3 regions of the Pseudoalteromonas mucoides genome follow, and region 2 is predicted to be linked to each of the others. Evidence: predicted binding sites of a transcription regulator. Region 2 holds the regulator's gene; each other region holds the start of a gene.
What was found. The regulator ArgR, encoded in region 2, controls arginine synthesis, uptake and breakdown. The targets are predictions, from matches to a motif close to ANTGAATANNTATTCANT.

Region 1 (3,290 bases), on a different contig from region 2:
TTAAGTAATGGACATCATTTTTATCTGGCGCAAAGTACTTTTTATAAAAGTCGATGGTGCTAATAGTCGAAAGCGAATTAAGTGCTGAATCAAGGCTCGACATAGAAGCTGCCATGACTGCTGCAGCTATAATCCCCATTAATCCTGGTAGGCCATAATCGGCTGCAAACTGTAGGATAATTAAATTGTCGTTTTCAAATGTGCGTCCACCGTAATAGCTATAAAACAACACACCCATAACTATAAAAAAGAGGTAAATAAAAAATGCAATGAAGCCCATAAGTAGGTACGACTTTTTGGCATCACCAATATTTTTAGCTGCAAGCGTGCGTTGTACCATCATTTGGTTAGTGCCATACACAGTAATATGGTACAGCGACATGGCTAGCACACCGGACCATACGGTGGTCACTTGTGTAAAGTCGAACGAGAAGTTGAGCGGGTCTAACTTACCTTTTGTTTTTAACTCTGTCAGTGTTGAACTAAATGAACCGTCCATAGAGGTAATTAGCGCATACATAATAATACCAGCGCCAATAAACAAAATGCCCGACTGAATTACATCAGTCCAAATAACAGCGGTTATGCCACCTAGCATGGTGTAAATAAGAGCGATAATAGTGACTAAAAATATCGCCGTAATAACGTTTATATCAACAATAAATGCCAGTACTAAGGATGTGGCATAAAGGACAGCGGCTGAGCCCATTGTTTGCGAAATAAGCCAAATTGTGGAGATTAAAATACGAGCTTTTTTTCCAAATCGCCGTTCTTGGTACTCGTAAATAGACGCGACACCGGCATTATAAAAAAACGGGAAAAACAAACACACCACTGCCACAATAACCAGTGGGTAGTTTAAGTGAATAGCAATAACAGAAAGGCCTTCTTTGTATGACCACGCAGGTGCGCCTAAAAAGGTAAGGGCACTTACATAGGTAGCCACTACCGATATGCCGATGGCCCACCATGGTGTAGTTTTTCTGCCAATATAAAAGTCATTAGCACTACTCACCTTTTTACTTATTACAAATCCTAGTATGAGATTAGCAATAATGTACCCGATGAGAATGCTCCAATTCAATAATCCAAAATCATTCATAATTAATCCTGTTAGATTAGGTTTTACGGGCTTAAGAGCCTATTTGTATTTTTTATTTTGAATCATCATGAATCACTTTGACTTCGAAGTCAATTGTCATTAGTATTATTTTAAACCAATTTATAACTTATTATTCACAGGCTTTTAATTACTCTTTAAATAGAATACATTTTGCTAATGCATATTTATGTGCGGCTTGAGAGTTTAAATTTGACTGCGAAAACAACAAGGAAACATCATGGCAGAAACAATCAATAATAAGCAGCTAGTTCGTCAATTCCATGCTGCATTAGAAAAAACGCAAGGTACTGATTTAAATTTAGTATTTAATAAATACATGACGGATGATTACCGTTTTAAAGGGGTTCACCCGTTTAATGAGCTGAATAATGCTAATGCTGTCATTGCACAAGTTTGGCAGCCGTTATTTCGATCTTTTAGTGCATTGCAACGCCGTGAAGATATTTTTATTGCAGGGCAAAGTGAAGCGGATGGCGGCGAGTGGGTAATGAGTATGGGTCACTTTATGGGCTTATTCGATAACGATTGGCTAGGCATTGCCCCTTCTCATAAGCTGGTGACCATTCGCTACGCTGAGTTTAACTGCGTTAAAGAAGGGCAAATTATTGAAACAGGTTTTTTTGTCGATATTATTGGGTTAATGTTGCAAGTTGGTTTAAATCCACTACCGCTCTCTACTGGGCAATACTTTACTTACCCAGGCCCGCGTACTCACGATGGCATACGCTTAGGTAAAAGCAATGATGAGCAAAGTAAAAAAACCATGGCGCTGGTGAATCAGATGATTGATAACCTTACAGCGCTTAACATAAGTGGTATCGATACGTGTCCGCCTGAAGTACTAGCAAAAACATGGGATAAAAACATGGCGTGGTATGGCCCTGCCGGCATAGGTGCTACATATACTATTGAGCGATACCAACAACAGCACATGTACCCGTTTAGAGAAGGGTTAACGGGTAAAGTGTTTAATGGCCACATTTGCCGTTTTGCTGAAGATGAATTTGCCTGCTTTTTTGGTTGGCCGAATTTATCTAATACTGCGATTGGGGGGTTTTTAGGCTTACCTGGTGCGAATACCCCAGCTGATATGCGTGTAGTTGATGTTTATCATCGTGAAGGGGATAAACTCGTGGAAAACTGGGTTATTATTGATATTCCTTACTGGCTAAAACAGCAAGGGTTAGATATTTTAAAACGCACTCAAAGTATTGCAAACCCAGGGACATAGTACGGTTAATATTTAAAAAAGCTCTGTTATTACAGAGCTTTTTACATTTTACGGGCAGTTAGGGAGCAAAGTTTAAGTAGCGCGCTTTGCTAAGCTCTTTCATACGTGCGAGTACGTCTACGCCAATTTGATTGTAAACGTCGAGCATATCTATTAATACCCAATTTTCGCGGATGAGGTTGTTTTCAGTACGCCAAAAATCTAAGCTTCGCATGGTAATGTTTTGATTTGCAGGTGCAATACCTAGCCATCCATCGTGGCTTATGGTCATGCTCATACCTGGCCATGCGGTAAACCCAACATAGTTTGCATCGGCAAACAAATAACCTTTGCTAGCATCGCCTACACGGTTGGGTAGGGCGTTCAAAAATGGAATTTGGTGCCAGTTTCTAAAGCCTTTTATACCCCGTGCGGTCCCTATAGTACTTGGTCCATACCAGCTACAGTGTGGGTGCCAAAACTGTTCTAGCTTCATAGCTGCTATGCCACCTGTTGCATAAAACCCCAGATGCTCACACATATCGCCGACAAGTTTTAAGCTTTGCGCTGCTTGCTCTGTATTATATGGGCTTGTGATTAACCCATCTTGAGAGGCAGGGCCTGGTACATGCCACTCTTTTCCTAAGCTAGCAGAGAGCGGCCACACATTGGCTTGCATCATTACTTCAGGAATATCCCAAATAGCTTGTACTTCAACTACTTTGTTATTTTTTATGCGATAAAATTCATGAAAACGCATGCTCACTTGGTGGCCTGTAGGGGGGATATCAAGCCATGGCTTTTCAAATGAGCCGGTATAATAACCGCAACAACCAACCCATTCAGAGTTGTTAATTGAGCTACCTGCCATAACAATGGTGTCACGGCGCTCTAAGCCAACAAATGCTTTGCTAAGTGGTAAATAGGCTTGTTCAATAAGTACATTAGGGTTTGCGA
Region 2 (3,290 bases):
GTAATGCATCGAGGGAAAATTGCACAACAAGGCACGCCAGAGCAGCTTTTTAACGCTCCAAACTCAAAGGTGGTTGCAGAGTTTCTAGGTCAGGGCATATACTTAAATGCAGATGTATTAACGGCGACTGAATATTCGACATGCTACGGAGTGGTCGAATCGCTTATTGCGCATCACCATAGTACAGATAGTGGACAGCTATATATTCGCCCGCATCATTTAACTCTAACGCCGGCCTCGGTGCAATGTGAGCAAACAGTTAAGGTGCTAAGCCGTCGTTTTATTGGTTCAAGCTATGTTTATAAAGTAGTCGTGAATGAGCAAGAGATTGAAGTTGCCGCTGAACTAGCGCAGTCATTTGATATAAATGACCTAGTTACAATAAAAATAAAACCACACACGGTAAATTTTTTTACTGATAAATAATTAAAGCTGTGTCCAATTTAAGTTAAGGATGTTCCATGGCGCAAGCGCAATCAGGGATTTGTGCTGAAGCAAACTTACACGGTTTGCATTTGTTTTTTAATGTATTTGATGGTCATGATGAGTCGCTACGCAAAAAATTAAAGCGAGTTAGTGCTATTCAGGATGAGTTTGCCGATCAATTTTCAGAATCAATGCTATCTAGTTTTGTTGCTGTAGGTGCACAGTACTGGCCGCATATATTACCTGAATTTATTCCAAGTCAACTTCAAAGCTTTCCTAATATTACTCATAACGATCATGTGATGGGGGCTCAACCTTTTGATTTGTTTGTACAAATACGTTCTGATCGAGAAGATGTAAACCACCTTTTTGCGTTACAAATACTGCAGTTGTTCGCTCCTGATGTTGAATTAGTTGAACAAGTGCGTAATTTTCGGTTTTTAGATGGTCGCGATTTCAATGGCTTTATTTTAGGTGGAAATACTCCCCATGGCCGACAAAAGCGTGTTACGGCGTTGGTAAGTAACCCTGGGCATTTTGAAGATCAAGGCAGTTATATCCATGTTCAACGTTATAAACATGACCTAAGTGTTTGGCAGCATTTATCGCTCAATGAGCAAGAACAAATAATGGGTCGTACTCGGTTAGATAATAACTTATTAGAGCCTAGCGTTGATACTAGCCATGCGGTACGTACTGAGCTCAAAGATGAGCACGGTCAGGCTTTATTGTTAAGCCAAAGCATGCCTTATGGTGATGTTTATGAGCAAGGAGTTTTATCGATTAGCTGTGCAGCGCAAGGCGATGCATTTGAAACAGTATTAAAAAGTAGGTTAGGGCAGGGCGATTGCTACGACCATTGGCTCGACTTTACGCAAGCCGATATGGGCTCTGCTTTTTTCGCCCCATCAATTAACTTTTTAAAACAACTTTAAACGGTATCGAATAAGATGCGTACACGCTCTAGTGTGATATCTATTTCAGATATTTTTGCTGGTGCAATAAATATTGTATCGTCGCCAGCAATGGTGCCTAACACGCCATCGGCTTTACCTAAAGAGTCGAGCAAACGAGCAATTAATTGGGCGGCACCTGGGCTGGTACGAATGATGATCATCATTTCGTTATGCATAATATCAATAACCAGCTGGCGTAGCGGGCTTTTTGCTGTGGGTACACCCATTTCTGCAGGCAAGCAGTAAACCATTTCTTGTTTTGCGTTACGGGTTCGTACTGCACCAAACTTACTTAACATGCGTGAGACTTTACTTTGGCTTATATTATCAAAGCCTTGCTCTTTTAAGGCATCAACAATTTCGCCTTGAGAACCAAAGTTTTCTTCTTTTAAAAGTGATTTAAAGGCTTTAACTAACGCTTCTTGCTTATCTTGTGGTTGCATGTCATTTTTCTGCTTTGTTGTTTGATGTCCTAAATTCTACACAAAAATGAATATTTATGCAGTAGTTGTTTTTATTAGTGAATAGAGCTAATAAGTCGCTGTTTGAGGTATACTTTTGTCGATAGAACAGTTTATTTACAACTATGGTCGAAATTATATGCAAAATAAGCAGGATAAATTTGTTTTTAGGCGCTAATTTCTTTATCTTAGTGCCACAAATATTTTCTACCTTAAATTACGGAGAATTCCCATGAAAGTTGCTGTATTAGGTGCTGCAGGCGGTATCGGTCAAGCGTTGTCTTTATTATTAAAAACAGGTTTACCAGCTGGCTCTGAGTTATCACTATATGACGTTGCGCCAGTTGTTCCTGGTGTTGCTGTTGACCTTTCTCACATCCCAACAGATGTTAAAGTTGCAGGTTTTGGTGCTGACGCATTAGATCAAGCGTTAACTGGTTGTGATATTGTACTTATCCCTGCTGGTATGCCGCGTAAGCCAGGTATGGATCGTGCTGATTTATTCAACGTAAATGCTGGAATCATCAAAACATTAGCTGAAGGTATTGTTGCTAACTGCCCTAAAGCATTAGTAGGTATCATCACTAACCCTGTAAACGGCACTGTGCCAATCGTTGCGGAAGTATTCAAAAAAGCGGGTACTTATGATGCAAACCGTGTTTTCGGTATTACAACGCTTGACGTAATTCGTTCAGAAGCATTTGTTGCTGAGCTTAAAGGTGTTGATGTTGCAACTGTAAAAGTACCAGTAATTGGTGGCCACTCAGGCACAACTATTCTACCTCTACTTTCTCAAGTTGAAGGTGTTACTTTCACTGATGAAGAAGTTGCTGCTCTTACTCCACGTATCCAAAATGCAGGTACTGAAGTAGTAAATGCTAAAGCAGGTGGCGGTTCAGCTACATTATCAATGGGTGCTGCAGCAGCTCGTTTTTGCATGTCTCTAGTTAAGGGCTTACAAGGTGAAGACGTTGTAGATTACGCTTACGTAGCTATTGAAGATGGTGATGCAGAATACTTTGCACACCCTGTACGTTTAGGTAAAAACGGCGTAGAAGAAATTCTTTCTTATGGTGAGCTAAGTGCGTTTGAGCAACAAGCTAAAAACGACATGTTAGATACACTGAAAAAAGACATTCAAGAGGGTGTTGATTTCATCAATGCATAATCTTGTTATTACTGCCAAGTAGTTGGTGGTAATAAAAAAGCCTGCTTTTGCAGGCTTTTTTTATGCTCGAAGTGTTATATATTGTAATACGTGTTTTTAGTGGTTTCGGTCAACCGCAATACGGGCTAGGCTAACTAACGCTTCTTTATAAGGTGAATCAGCTAACACAGATAAACAAGCTATGGCTTTATCGGCTTCTTCATCTGCTTTATTCATAGTAAATTCTAATGCGTTTGTTTCTCGTAACGCTGTTAATATAGCCTCTAAGTGATCCATGCC
Region 3 (3,290 bases), on a different contig from region 2:
ATATCGATTACGGTGATGCGATGGAGCAACGCACTTTACTTGAAGTGGAAGTTGCAGCGCAAACAAAGCGTCAGAAATCCAGTACAGCCCATCATAAATACCGTGCACAAGCGAGTGAGCAGCTGCATCAAGTTATAGAAAGTGCAATGCAAAAGCAGCTAGCTGATATCGATACCATTATTCATGAAACAATTGGCATCGAAGATAATATTCCGGCAATTTTAGATATTCTGTCAGTTAAATCAGCATCCGTAGGTCGTTTGGAGCCATTAGTAAACGACTTGAGCTGGCTAGGTCGTGAACTTGTGACCTTTGTAAACCTGCCGTACTACCGAACTCAGCGCAATAAACATACCTCTGTTAAAGTCGATAATCCGTCTTTAGCCCTGCGTTATATAGGGCTTGATAACTTACAATTTGTAGTGCCAACTTTTGCGGTACGCCATTGGATGCCTCATAGCACTGAGCCATTCCCGCTATTAAAGCGTCGCTTGCGCGATAACTCAATGGCTTGTGCTATTGCAGCACAAGAGTTAGCTAAATTAAATGGTGTAAACGAAATTCATGCATTTACCCTAGGTATGTTATTAGACGTAGGTAAGATTGCTTTGGTACGGCTCTATTTGCGTACCTTTGAATTAGTATGGCAACGAAAAGTAAGCTTAGCGCGTGAAGAACAGCAAAAAGATTTACACACGGCTTTATTAGAGCTCAAGCCCGATCCGCTTTTTTTAAGCACTTTGCTAAGTGAGCACTCTTTAAAGGTTACGCAAAAGGTGATTGATAAAATGGCGTTTCGCTTTTTACCTTTTAAGTTTGTTATGCAGCAACTTACAACGCCGCTAGACAAAGGCGATTCATTATTACCTTTAACAGAGGTGATACAAAAGGCTCGCTGTTATTCTCAGCACCTCACCCTGGTTGAGCACCAAATGGTAGAAAGTGATGAAACAGCGCGATGGTTTGAGTTTTTCAATTTCACTAAATCGGAACTAAACCAGCTAGAAAAAACCAATTTCCAGAACTTTCACATAAAAATTGACTAGGGCGTGTTTATCTTTCGAGGTTGAATTTGCAGCAGTGTGTTTGGTATTTAGGCAAGGCGGAGCCTATGTAGTGTGGTTGTTCCCCATAAATAGGCGATAACGCAGCATCAATGCCAAACACGTGCTGCCCTTCAGGTTTTTCCTAGGGGCGATTAACTCTTTGTTACCTACATGGATGTAGGTAAGGGGCGTGAGCAGGACGCGGAAGCTTTGCTCAATTTTTACTTATTATCACATGGATGTGAGTAAGTAGAATAACGCAGGAGCAGTTATCGAGCCCACTAGGTTACTAATCTCGCGCCGCGATTAAATCGCCCCTAGTTTGAACAAATTTTAACCCTGAAAGGTCAACACGCCCTTATTTCATAAATTTTTTGTTAATTTTTTTGCGACTATTCATTCATTAGTCAGTTTAAAACTCTGCTTTAGTTTATGAGCTAAAGGTGTGCTCAGTGAGTAACTAGGCAGACTTATGCAAGAAAGTCTTGGTTATAAAATAGTGTAAATAGTTATTCACTATCTATGAAATAATATCTCAAAGCCTTGAATAACAAGGCCTGCATGAAAGTTTTCTAAGAGACAACAGCACAAAACTCTGAAATAATGACCTTCTGAAAATTGAACCAGAGAGTATTTTTGGGCAATTTAAGCTATGCTCATTTACGCCAAAGGGAATGGTGCATCAGTCCATCATTCAATTATTCACACTCTCTGTGATATCACAATTAAGAGGATACAAAATGACAGTCAATCGCGAATTATTTGATCAAGTAATGGTACCAAACTACGCACCTTCAAGCGTTATTCCAGTTCGTGGCGAAGGCTCACGTGTATGGGATCAGCAAGACCGCGAATACATCGATTTTGCTGGTGGTATAGCTGTTAACTGTCTAGGCCATTGTCATCCTGCATTAGTTAATGCATTAAAAGAGCAAGGCGAGAAGATTTGGCATTTATCAAATGTAATGACCAATGAACCTGCGCTTCGCCTAGCTAAAAAGCTAGTTGATGCTACATTTGCTGAAAAAGTTTATTTTGCCAACTCAGGTGCAGAAGCAAATGAAGCGGCGCTTAAATTAGCGCGCCGTTTAGCGCTTGAAGAATTTGGTGCAGAAAAGTCACAAATCATTGCATTTAATAAAGGTTTCCACGGCCGTACATTCTTTACTGTAACAGTAGGTGGTCAAGCTGCTTACTCTGACGGTTTTGGCCCTAAGCCAGGTGACATCGTACATTGTGATTACAACGATTTAGCTGCTTTTGAAAAACTAATTTCAGACAAAACATGTGCTGTAATGATGGAGCCTCTACAAGGTGAGGGCGGTATTGTTTCGCCAACTGACGAATTTGCTAAAGGCGTTCGTGAGCTGTGTACTAAACATAACGCACTACTTATTTTTGATGAAGTACAAACAGGTGTAGGCCGTACAGGTGAACTATACGCTTATCAAGGTTTAGGTGTTACTCCTGATATTTTAACGTCTGCTAAAGCATTAGGCGGTGGTTTTCCAATTGGCGCAATGCTAACGACGACTGAAATTGCTAAGCACTTAAAAGTAGGTACTCATGGTTCTACTTATGGTGGTAACCCATTGGCTTGTGCCGTAGGTGAAGCTGCATTTGATACAGTTAACACGCCAGAGGTACTTGCTGGCGTTAAAGCAAAAGAAGCATTATTCCGTGAATTACTAACGGCTGTTAATGATAAATACAAAGTGTTTTCAGAAATCCGTGGTCAAGGTTTATTAATCGGCGCTGTTGTAACTGAGCAATACAAAGGACGTGCAAAAGAGTTTTTAGTTGCCGGTATCAACGAAGGTGTTATGTCGTTAGTCGCTGGTGCTGATGTTGTGCGTTTTACACCTTCACTTGTAATACCAGAAGCAGATATCCGTGAAGGTATGGCACGCTTTGAAAAAGCCGTTGCTACAGTTGTGAACGGTTAATCAACTCGTCTCACCTGATCAAGGGCAAGTAGCAAGCTTGCCCTAGTATTCTAATTTTACCGTTATTTATAAGGGAGCAAGCGGACTCATGATGATCCTTCGCCCAATCCAGCAATGTGATTACCCAGCTTTATTGAAAATTGCCCACGAATCGGGGCATGGCTTTACGTCTTTACCTAATAACGAAGCGTTATTACAAAAGAAAATAGACCATTCAGTAAGCTCATTCGCAAAAAGTGCATCTCACCCGGGTGATGAAGGCTACTTGTTTGTTCTTGAAGATAGCGAAACAGGTGAG

Region 1: the regulator ArgR is predicted to act here: its motif matches at 1,224-1,241, upstream of AAEU30_RS15930 (ester cyclase).
Region 3: the regulator ArgR is predicted to act here: its motif matches at 1,547-1,564, upstream of AAEU30_RS15155 (aspartate aminotransferase family protein).

The regions. Positions count from the first base shown of each region.
Region 1 covers NZ_JBMMUC010000014.1:141,613-144,902, reverse strand. The annotation lists gene AAEU30_RS15935 (sodium:solute symporter family transporter) at 1-1,102, opposite strand, end outside; gene AAEU30_RS15930 (ester cyclase) at 1,341-2,354, shown strand; gene AAEU30_RS15925 (ester cyclase) at 2,413-3,290, opposite strand, start outside.
Region 2 covers NZ_JBMMUC010000012.1:129,746-133,035, forward strand. The annotation lists gene AAEU30_RS14240 (ABC transporter ATP-binding protein) at 1-426, shown strand, start outside; gene AAEU30_RS14245 (Dyp-type peroxidase) at 462-1,361, shown strand; gene argR (transcriptional regulator ArgR) at 1,358-1,825, opposite strand; gene mdh (malate dehydrogenase) at 2,076-3,011, shown strand; gene ispB (octaprenyl diphosphate synthase) at 3,108-3,290, opposite strand, start outside.
Region 3 covers NZ_JBMMUC010000013.1:151,195-154,484, reverse strand. The annotation lists gene AAEU30_RS15160 (HDOD domain-containing protein) at 1-1,046, shown strand, start outside; gene AAEU30_RS15155 (aspartate aminotransferase family protein) at 1,787-2,992, shown strand; gene astA (arginine N-succinyltransferase) at 3,081-3,290, shown strand, end outside.